One region of the Mesobacillus jeotgali genome, then DNA from elsewhere that is predicted to be linked to it. Evidence: a T-box and tRNA genes for the amino acid it is inferred to sense, from the RefSeq annotation. Region 1 holds a T-box; the other regions hold tRNA genes.
The links. A T-box is a leader RNA that pairs with one kind of tRNA and senses whether it is charged. The one in region 1 lies ahead of tyrS (tyrosine--tRNA ligase), so its partner is inferred to be a tRNA-Tyr.

Region 1 (3,255 bases):
GGAACTTTCACTCGCATGCCTGAGCGTTCTGAACTTCCAGCTGAAATCAACGAAGCTCTTATCGTTGAATTCTACTCTCGTTAATAGAGTGCTTAAAGAACCCCAGCCGATTTGGCTGGGGTTTTTGTTTTGGCGCAGAAAAAGTGTAAAAATTCACCGTTTGCGAATAAACTATTGATTTTTGCGAATAAATTTCTTTTTTTGCGAATAAAGTCATAAATTTTGCGAATAAACCTTCCATTTTTGCGTTTAAAAGTATTACATAAACCAAAATAACTTAAAAACAGCCACCTGGGTTCATCCAAGATGGCTGTTTTCTGCATCTAATGAGCTGTTTTTTCATATGATGCAACAAACTCTAGTACTTAATCATAAAGTATTTCTTTTTACCGCGTCGGACAATCGTGAACTGGTCTTCTATTTTGTCTGCATCGCTTAGTACATAAGCAGTATCAGTGACGCGTTCTCCGTTTAGAGAGACAGCGCCGTTTGAAACATCTTCACGTGCCTGGCGCTTGGAAGGAGAGATTTTTGCTGCAACGAGCAAATCGACTAGTCCTTGTTCTTCTTCCCCTTCTACTGTAAAAGAAGGAACGTCCTTGAAGCCTTGCTTGATTTCGTCAGCGCTCAGGTTTTTAATGTCACCGCTGAAAAGGGCCGCTGAAATCCTGATTGCCTGCTGTAAAGATTCTTCTCCGTGGATCATGCGTGTCATTTCTTCAGCAAGGGCTTTTTGTGCCTTGCGCAGATGCGGCTCTTCCTTAACAGCCTTTTCCAGCGCTTCGATTTCTTCTTTTTCTAGGAAAGTGAAGAATTTCAAGTATTTCACTACATCGGCATCTGCTGTGTTAATCCAGAACTGGTAGAACTCATATGGTGACGTTTTTTCCGGATCAAGCCATACAGCGCCGCTTTCTGACTTTCCGAATTTTGTACCGTCTGCCTTTGTGACAAGCGGGATTGTCAGACCGAAAGCCTTGGAGCCTTCATCAGACATTTTGCGGATCAACTCAAGACCGGTCGTAATATTTCCCCACTGGTCGCTTCCGCCAATCTGCATTTTGCAGCCGTGTTTTTCATATAAGTGGTAGAAGTCCATTGCCTGCAGGATGGTGTATGTGAATTCGGTAAATGAAATGCCTGTTTCAAGCCTTGAAGCGATTGTATCCTTTGCCAGCATGTAATTGACGCCAACATGCTTTCCGAAGTCACGCAGGAATGTTACGACATCCATGGAACCGGCCCAGTCGTAGTTGTTTACCATCATTGCTGCATTTTCACCTTCTACGCTGAAAATTTGTTCCAGCTGCTTTCTGATTCCATCTACATTTACCTGTACTTGTTCAAGTGTCTGCAGTTTACGCTCCTCACTCTTGCCGCTTGGATCGCCAATCAAGCCGGTCGCTCCTCCGACAAGAACAATCGGACGATGCCCTGCATTTTGAAAACGGCGCAGCGTAAGGAACGGAAGAAGGTGTCCGATATGCATGCTGTCCGCGGTTGGGTCCACACCACAGTAAAGAGAGATTTTCTCCTTTGAAAGCAAATCCTTCATTCCCTCTTCATCTGTCTGCTGGTAAATAATCCCGCGCCATTCGAGATCTTTTAGTAATTCCATTTCTTCTTCCTCCATTCAAAAATATATTTCGCAACCGGATTTTTAACAACAAAAAACGCCCCTGCAATAAATGCAGGGGCGCTGTATGCGCGGTACCACCCGGCTTGAAAACAAAATAAAAAAATGTCTTCCACTCAATAAAATAACGGTTAGACCGTCCGCGGCTACTATGTTACTTAAGTTCACTGCGGCGCTCAGGGAGGTAATTCATCCTTCTGTTTGTACCGGCTCACAGCAGCCGCCGGCTTTCTGAAACATTGACAGAAGCACTACTCATTCCCTTCACAGCTTTTTGCTATAAAGTTAATAAAGCATTTTTACCATAAAGCGATACTTGTTGTCAAATTCGACATTAATTTTCAGAAAAATTAACATTAGCATCTATTCGACAGCCTGTTTATGCTATAATGTATGTGATTTTAGGGGGAATGATATGAATGCATGAAGGAAAACAGGCTTGGAAAGAGAAGCTTAAATCCTTTGGTGCTTTTTTTACGAATAAAAAGACCGTAAAAGGAGCCCGGATTACTTATTCGGTTGTCTGGAACATGCTGTTGTTATTAATCATTGTATTAGTTCTCGGCGGTGGCTTCGCCGCAGGCACAGGTGCCGGGTACTTCGCATCCCTTGTCAAAGATGAACAAATCCGACCTTATGAAAATATGAGGAAAGATATATACAACTATGAAGAAACCTCGGATTTATATTTTGATAACGATGTTTATCTTGGCAAGCTCCGAACGGACCTTTACCGCGAGGAAGTAAAACTTGACGATATGTCGAAGCATTTGATAAATGCAGTAGTTGCAACCGAAGATGAGTACTTTTACGAGCATGACGGCGTCGTTCCAAAAGCAATCATGCGCGCACTTTTCCAGGAGGTCACAAATTCAGCAACATCCTCCGGGGGAAGTACACTGACACAGCAGCTCATCAAGAACCAGATCTTGACCAATGAAATTTCCTTCGAGCGTAAAGCGAAAGAAATCCTGCTCGCCCTTCGTCTCGAAAAATTCTTTGATAAAAAAGAAATCCTTGAAGCGTACCTAAATGTCGCTACCTTCGGACGAAACGCAAACGGCAGCAACATTGCCGGTGTCCAGGCTGCAGCAAAAGGCATCTTCGGAAAAGAAGCGAAGGATCTTACATTGCCGCAGGCTGCATTTATCGCCGGACTTCCGCAGAGTCCATTCGGCTACACGCCATTCAGCAGCGACCGCGGCAAACTGAAGGATACGGCCGGTCTTGAGCCAGGCCTGTCTAGATACAAGACAGTCATCACAAGGATGCATGGAGCTGGTTTCATTTCCGATGAAGAGTTCAACGATGCAATCAATTACGATATCACCAAGGACTTTGTAAAAGAAGTTCCAAGTGATAATACGGTTGAGCAATATCCGTTCCTTACTTTTGAAATCGAGAAACGATCCGTTAAAATCTTGGCAGAGATTCTCGCTCAGCGTGATGGCTATGAACCTGAAGATCTGAAAAAAGATGAAAAACTGATGGCAGAATACCAGGCCCTTGCAGACCGCGACATCCGCCAGAATGGCTATAAGATTTATACGACCATCAATAAAGAGATTTATGAAAAACACCAGGAAACAGCAAATAAGTACCCTTATTATGGCAGGAAT
Region 2 (3,255 bases), 2.2 Mb from region 1:
AAACCAATTTTATCGATGCCGATCGTTTTGCTGTATTCAATAATATCCTTTTTCAGGCTAGCTGTATCCATGGTGGTTCCCTCCTTTCAATATTGTTATCTATATTGAATCCCTAAATTTATAAGCAAATTACTTTTATGATAAACTATTTTAAAGCCAATTTGGAGGTGGAATCAATGGAAATTCAAGTTTCCAGTGCATTATGTGATCTCATTCCCCGATTTTCAGTCGGGATTATCGAATATAAAGACATACAGGTAGGTAAGTCTCCGCAAATGTTAAAAGGCAGATTGCAGCTTTTTCAGGAATCAATCTACTTCGACCTTCTGGAAAAAAACGTAACGGATCTTGAAGGCATTAAAGAGTGGCGCTCAATATTCAAAACTACAGGGAAGGACCCGAACCGATACAGACACTCAGCAGAAGCACTCTACCGCCGTGTTGCAAAGCAGAATTATCTTCAATCAATACATAGCGCGATAGATTTAAATAATTTCTTCTCACTTGAATATCAAATCCCAATAGGTGTTTATGACAGTGACAAGCTGTTGGGGAATGTAACGATTAAAATAGGAGAAGAAAACGAAGAATACACAGGTTTGAATGGAAGAACGAATAACCTGGCGAACCTGATGATCTCTGCTGATGAACAAGGACCATTCGGAAGTCCATTTGTTGATTCAGAAAGAACAGCCGTAACTGAAAAAACAACAAATGCTCTGCAGATCGTTTATTTAAGACCTTCAGCTTCCCCTGAAGGCAAGCAAAAAATGACCGAGTCTCTAATGAACATGTTTACCCAAATCCATGGCGGAGCGGGCACATATCGAATTTTAGGATGCTGAGGCATCCTACTTTCTTTTCGAGAAATATTTAAAGAAAAGATAATACTTTATATCATTCATTGTTATTTTCAAGTAGGTATGAGATTTTTAAGCGGAGAAATTCCGGCTATTGTAATATTTGAAGCGTATGAAGCTGAAATAAGCGGAGGTATTCCGGTTAACTGCTATAAATAAGACAAAATCCAACGACTTGAATGGAACACTGTGAAATCAACATTCAGTTTTTTACAAAGACAAAGAAAAGAAAAAACGCAGCATATCGTTTTCTGGAAACGACATACTGCGTTAGTCACGTATGTATGGAGCGGGTGATGGGAATCGAACCCACTACATCAGCTTGGAAGGCTGAGGTTTTACCAGTAAACTACACCCGCATACACATCTTTATGAAATAAAGAAAACAGGATCACCTGTTTATAATAAAAGTGGTACCGGTGGTCGGGGTCGAACCGACACTCCAGAAGGAACACGATTTTGAGTCGTGCGCGTCTGCCAATTCCGCCACACCGGCATATTAAATTGTCTTGCTGCCACTATAATCTAGTGGAGGCGGCAACCGGATTTGAACCGGTGAATAAAGGTTTTGCAGACCTTTGCCTTACCACTTGGCTATGCCGCCATATATTTTTGGAGCGGAAGACGGGATTCGAACCCGCGACCCCAACCTTGGCAAGGTTGTATTCTACCACTGAACTACTTCCGCAAAATGGCTGGGCTAGCTGGATTCGAACCAACGCATGACGGAGTCAAAGTCCGTTGCCTTACCGCTTGGCTATAGCCCAAAATATACTATTCATCTACTGATGAATTTGTGATTAAAATGGGGCGACTGATGGGAATCGAACCCACGAATGTCGGAACCACAATCCGATGCGTTAACCACTTCGCCACAATCGCCATAATAAAATTGGCAGGGGTAGTAGGAATCGAACCCACACCAAAGGTTTTGGAGACCTTCGTTCTACCTTTAAACTATACCCCTATATTAAGTGGTGGAGGGGGACGGATTCGAACCGCCGAACCCTGAGGGAGCGGATTTACAGTCCGCCGCGTTTAGCCACTTCGCTACCCCTCCACTATAACATTTTTTCTGATGTTAAAAAAGCCATTTTATTAAATTACCTAAATAACAAGGTATTACATAAATGGTGGCTCAGGACGGAATCGAACCGCCGACACAAGGATTTTCAGTCCTTTGCTCTACCGACTGAGCTACTGAGCCACAATGGCGGTCCCGACCGGGATCGAACCGGCGATCTCCTGCGTGACAGGCAGGCATGTTAACCGCTACACCACGGGACCAAAGTCTTTTCAAGTGATTAACTTGAAAATAACTTTATGATTGCGGGGGCAGGATTTGAACCTGCGACCTTCGGGTTATGAGCCCGACGAGCTACCGGACTGCTCCACCCCGCGACGGTAATAAAGAATATCGATTTGTGCATGCACCTTAAGAGCAATGACTGTCCCGATCTCAGGAAGTTTATTCAAGCTGCTGCTCAATCGGTACAACTCGCAGTTCATACAGTGAAGTAACGCTCGTTGCTCCACCCCGCGACGATATTAATTGAAGATTATTTTCACTTCGTGAAAAATCATGGTGGAGGATGACGGGATCGAACCGCCGACCCTCTGCTTGTAAGGCAGATGCTCTCCCAGCTGAGCTAATCCTCCGTTTGGTGACCCCTACGGGATTCGAACCCGTGTTACCGCCGTGAAAGGGCGGTGTCTTAACCGCTTGACCAAGGGGCCAGATATAAGTTTCTATGGCGGAGAGCAAGGGATTCGAACCCTTGAGACAGCGTTGACCGTCTACACGATTTCCAATCGTGCTCCTTCGACCTCTCGGACAGCTCTCCAAATTGGCTCCGCAGGTAGGATTCGAACCTACGACCGCTCGGTTAACAGCCGAGTGCTCTACCACTGAGCTACTGCGGAATAATGATTATTTCTCCGACTTGGATACGCGATCCATATCTTTGAAGATTGGATGAAAATGCATCCTGCCCGGCGGCGTCCTACTCTCACAGGGGGAAACCCCCAACTACCATCGGCGCTGAGAAGCTTAACTTCCGTGTTCGGTATGGGAACGGGTGTGACCTTCTCGCCATCGCCACCAGACATTTTTTAAAGACAATATCTATTATACTGTCTTTTATGCATTTTGCAAGAGAAAAATTAAGAAAGTTTTTCACTTAATGAAAAGCTTTTATTCCCTCAAAACTAGATAATGTTGTAAGAAGAAAACAAGAAGAACGAGTAATCATTTTGGTTAAGTCCTCGAACGATTAGTATCAGTCAGCTCCACACGTCACCGCGCTTCCACCTCTGACCTATCAACCTGATCATCTTTCAGGGTTCTTACTAGCTTGCGCTATGGGAAATCTCATCTTGAGGGGGGCTTCATGCT
Region 3 (3,255 bases), 1.3 Mb from region 1:
AAAGACCCCGTGGAGCTTTACTGTAGCCTGATATTGAATTTTGGTACAGCTTGTACAGGATAGGTAGGAGCCTGAGAAACCGGAGCGCCAGCTTCGGTGGAGGCGTCGGTGGGATACTACCCTGGCTGTATTGAAATTCTAACCCACGCCCCTGATCGGGGCGGGAGACAGTGTCAGGTGGGCAGTTTGACTGGGGCGGTCGCCTCCTAAAGAGTAACGGAGGCGCCCAAAGGTTCCCTCAGAATGGTTGGAAATCATTCGCAGAGTGTAAAGGCACAAGGGAGCTTGACTGCGAGACCTACAAGTCGAGCAGGGACGAAAGTCGGGCTTAGTGATCCGGTGGTTCCGCATGGAAGGGCCATCGCTCAACGGATAAAAGCTACCCCGGGGATAACAGGCTTATCTCCCCCAAGAGTCCACATCGACGGGGAGGTTTGGCACCTCGATGTCGGCTCATCGCATCCTGGGGCTGTAGTCGGTCCCAAGGGTTGGGCTGTTCGCCCATTAAAGCGGTACGCGAGCTGGGTTCAGAACGTCGTGAGACAGTTCGGTCCCTATCCGTCGTGGGCGCAGGAAATTTGAGAGGAGCTGTCCTTAGTACGAGAGGACCGGGATGGACGCACCGCTGGTGTACCAGTTGTCTTGCCAAAGGCATCGCTGGGTAGCTATGTGCGGACGGGATAAGTGCTGAAAGCATCTAAGCATGAAGCCCCCCTCAAGATGAGATTTCCCATAGCGCAAGCTAGTAAGAACCCTGAAAGATGATCAGGTTGATAGGTCAGAGGTGGAAGCGCGGTGACGTGTGGAGCTGACTGATACTAATCGTTCGAGGACTTAACCAAATTGATTACTCGATCTTCTTGTTTTCTTCTTACAAACATTATCTAGTTTTGAGGGAATAAAGTTTTCTTGCGATAGCAAAATATCTTAAATTACCTCTTGAAAAATGCATAAAAGGCAGTATAATAAATATTGTCCTTAAAAATTGTCTGGTGGCGATGGCGAGAAGGTCACACCCGTTCCCATACCGAACACGGAAGTTAAGCTTCTCAGCGCCGATGGTAGTTGGGGGTTTCCCCCTGTGAGAGTAGGACGCCGCCAGGCAATGATGCATGATCATCTTGGATAAGTTCTAAGATGTGGCATTCGAATCATCTGCAAGAGTTATGAAAAATACCATTATTCCGCAGTAGCTCAGTGGTAGAGCACTCGGCTGTTAACCGAGCGGTCGTAGGTTCGAATCCTACCTGCGGAGCCATTATCTCTAAATGACGTAAGTCATTTGAGCTGGCAGCAAAATGCTTCCATAGCTCAGCAGGTAGAGCACTTCCATGGTAAGGAAGAGGTCAGCGGTTCGAGCCCGCTTGGAAGCTCTGAAAATACTATTATATGGCCCCTTGGTCAAGCGGTTAAGACACCGCCCTTTCACGGCGGTAACACGGGTTCGAATCCCGTAGGGGTCACCAAGATTTTTTTGCGACAGCGAAGTTGAATATGGAGGATTAGCTCAGCTGGGAGAGCATCTGCCTTACAAGCAGAGGGTCGGCGGTTCGATCCCGTCATCCTCCACCATTTATTCTTATATAACTTTCCTTAATGCCGGTGTAGCTCAATTGGTAGAGCAACTGACTTGTAATCAGTAGGTTGGGGGTTCAAGTCCTCTCGCCGGCACCATCTTTCTAACTTACCTGAATAAACTTCAGCGGAAAGATGCGAAAAGTCCCGAAGGGATTTTGAGCATGTACCTAGTTAGGAAGTTCTATTATGTGGAGGGGTAGCGAAGTGGCTAAACGCGGCGGACTGTAAATCCGCTCCCTCAGGGTTCGGCGGTTCGAATCCGTCCCCCTCCACCATTTTAATACATATTAAAATTGGACAAGCTACTAATGTCCTTTTTATTTTTTCATTGGGCTATAGCCAAGCGGTAAGGCAACGGACTTTGACTCCGTCATGCGTTGGTTCGAATCCAGCTAGCCCAGCCATTTTTGAGCCATTAGCTCAGTCGGTAGAGCATCTGACTTTTAATCAGAGGGTCGAAGGTTCGAGTCCTTCATGGCTCACTCATGTTAAGACCCCTAAGAATGAACTTAATCCTTTATTTTTAGGGGTCTTATCTATATAATAAAATCATGCGGAAGTAGTTCAGTGGTAGAATACAACCTTGCCAAGGTTGGGGTCGCGGGTTCGAATCCCGTCTTCCGCTCCAAATGGGGCCTTAGCTCAGCTGGGAGAGCGCCTGCCTTGCACGCAGGAGGTCAGCGGTTCGATCCCGCTAGGCTCCACCATCACACTACATAAATACCATTTCAGCCATAAATCCAACGGATTTATGGCTTTTTTATTTTTATCCAATAGAGTTTAGACAAGTTTGAAGGAGAAGAGACCAAAGCTATCAAGAAAAAGCCGTTATTCTGACAGTTTACAGGGGGTAAAGCCTAGAGCTGTCCAGAATACTACCTATTAATCCGACAGCATTTGCTTTTTCTCATTTTTCTCATATTTCAAGTCTATTCCAATTCGCCGGTGAAGCTGTTATAAATTTTTCATATTAAGTATCCTTACCCAATAAATTCGCTCAATTCCAAACCGTATATATATTCATGAAATTGTCCGGTTGAGTCATTTGAATGAAAGCGTTTAAAATAAGGAGTAGACGAGAGATAGCAAGGGGGAGAAAACAATGAAGAAACTTTCGATTATTGGTATGCCGATGGATTTGGGTCAGATGAGAAGGGGAGTCGACATGGGCCCAAGTGCAATCCGTTATGCTGGAATAAATGAAAGACTGAGAGTGTTATTTGATGAGATAGAGGATTTGGGAGATATCGCAGTTGGCAGACCTGAGGTGAAGATTGATCCTAACAGCAATCTTCGCAACCTGGAATTAGTTGCTGAGAAAAATAGTTTGCTTGCTGATGAGGTAGACAGGATTATAGAATCAGGATCATTCCCGCTTGTATTAGGCGGTGATCATAGCATTGCGATCGGGACATTGGCAGGTGTATCCAAGCATTATAAGAACCTGGGTGTCATCTGGTATGATGCGCATGGTGACTTGAATACAGCGGAAACTTCTCCGTCTGGTAATATCCACGGAATGCCGCTGGCTGCGAGCCTGGGTTTGGGTCATGAAATGCTGACTCAATTAGGCGGATTCGCGCCAAAAGTAAAGGCGGAAAACATTGTCATTATCGGAGCACGTGCGCTGGATGAGGGTGAGAAGGACCTGATTAAGGAAATGGGCATTAAAGTGTT

Region 2: it encodes a tRNA-Tyr, which carries the amino acid that the T-box ahead of tyrS (tyrosine--tRNA ligase) is inferred to sense. The anticodon was not compared.
Region 3: it encodes a tRNA-Tyr, which carries the amino acid that the T-box ahead of tyrS (tyrosine--tRNA ligase) is inferred to sense. The anticodon was not compared.

Annotation. Positions count from the first base shown of each region.
Region 1 covers NZ_CP109811.1:3,679,665-3,682,919, forward strand. The annotation lists gene rpsD (30S ribosomal protein S4) at 1-84, shown strand, start outside; gene tyrS (tyrosine--tRNA ligase) at 359-1,618, opposite strand; T-box leader at 1,690-1,913, opposite strand; gene FOF60_RS18865 (transglycosylase domain-containing protein) at 2,056-3,255, shown strand, end outside.
Region 2 covers NZ_CP109811.1:1,062,609-1,065,863, reverse strand. The annotation lists gene queG (tRNA epoxyqueuosine(34) reductase QueG) at 1-71, opposite strand, end outside; gene FOF60_RS05325 (B3/B4 domain-containing protein) at 177-845, shown strand; tRNA gene FOF60_RS05320 (tRNA-Gly) at 1,146-1,219, opposite strand; tRNA gene FOF60_RS05315 (tRNA-Leu) at 1,272-1,356, opposite strand; tRNA gene FOF60_RS05310 (tRNA-Cys) at 1,390-1,464, opposite strand; tRNA gene FOF60_RS05305 (tRNA-Gly) at 1,474-1,548, opposite strand; tRNA gene FOF60_RS05300 (tRNA-Gln) at 1,553-1,627, opposite strand; tRNA gene FOF60_RS05295 (tRNA-His) at 1,667-1,742, opposite strand; tRNA gene FOF60_RS05290 (tRNA-Trp) at 1,754-1,827, opposite strand; tRNA gene FOF60_RS05285 (tRNA-Tyr) at 1,836-1,920, opposite strand; tRNA gene FOF60_RS05280 (tRNA-Phe) at 1,992-2,067, opposite strand; tRNA gene FOF60_RS05275 (tRNA-Asp) at 2,072-2,147, opposite strand; tRNA gene FOF60_RS05270 (tRNA-Met) at 2,188-2,261, opposite strand; tRNA gene FOF60_RS05265 (tRNA-Val) at 2,444-2,519, opposite strand; tRNA gene FOF60_RS05260 (tRNA-Glu) at 2,523-2,597, opposite strand; tRNA gene FOF60_RS05255 (tRNA-Ser) at 2,613-2,704, opposite strand; tRNA gene FOF60_RS05250 (tRNA-Asn) at 2,709-2,783, opposite strand; rRNA gene rrf (5S ribosomal RNA) at 2,851-2,966, opposite strand; rRNA gene FOF60_RS05240 (23S ribosomal RNA) at 3,114-3,255, opposite strand, start outside.
Region 3 covers NZ_CP109811.1:174,476-177,730, forward strand. The annotation lists rRNA gene FOF60_RS00925 (23S ribosomal RNA) at 1-842, shown strand, start outside; rRNA gene rrf (5S ribosomal RNA) at 989-1,104, shown strand; tRNA gene FOF60_RS00935 (tRNA-Asn) at 1,184-1,258, shown strand; tRNA gene FOF60_RS00940 (tRNA-Thr) at 1,301-1,373, shown strand; tRNA gene FOF60_RS00945 (tRNA-Glu) at 1,392-1,466, shown strand; tRNA gene FOF60_RS00950 (tRNA-Val) at 1,497-1,572, shown strand; tRNA gene FOF60_RS00955 (tRNA-Thr) at 1,599-1,674, shown strand; tRNA gene FOF60_RS00960 (tRNA-Tyr) at 1,769-1,853, shown strand; tRNA gene FOF60_RS00965 (tRNA-Gln) at 1,908-1,982, shown strand; tRNA gene FOF60_RS00970 (tRNA-Lys) at 1,988-2,060, shown strand; tRNA gene FOF60_RS00975 (tRNA-Gly) at 2,132-2,206, shown strand; tRNA gene FOF60_RS00980 (tRNA-Ala) at 2,210-2,285, shown strand; gene rocF (arginase) at 2,681-3,255, shown strand, end outside.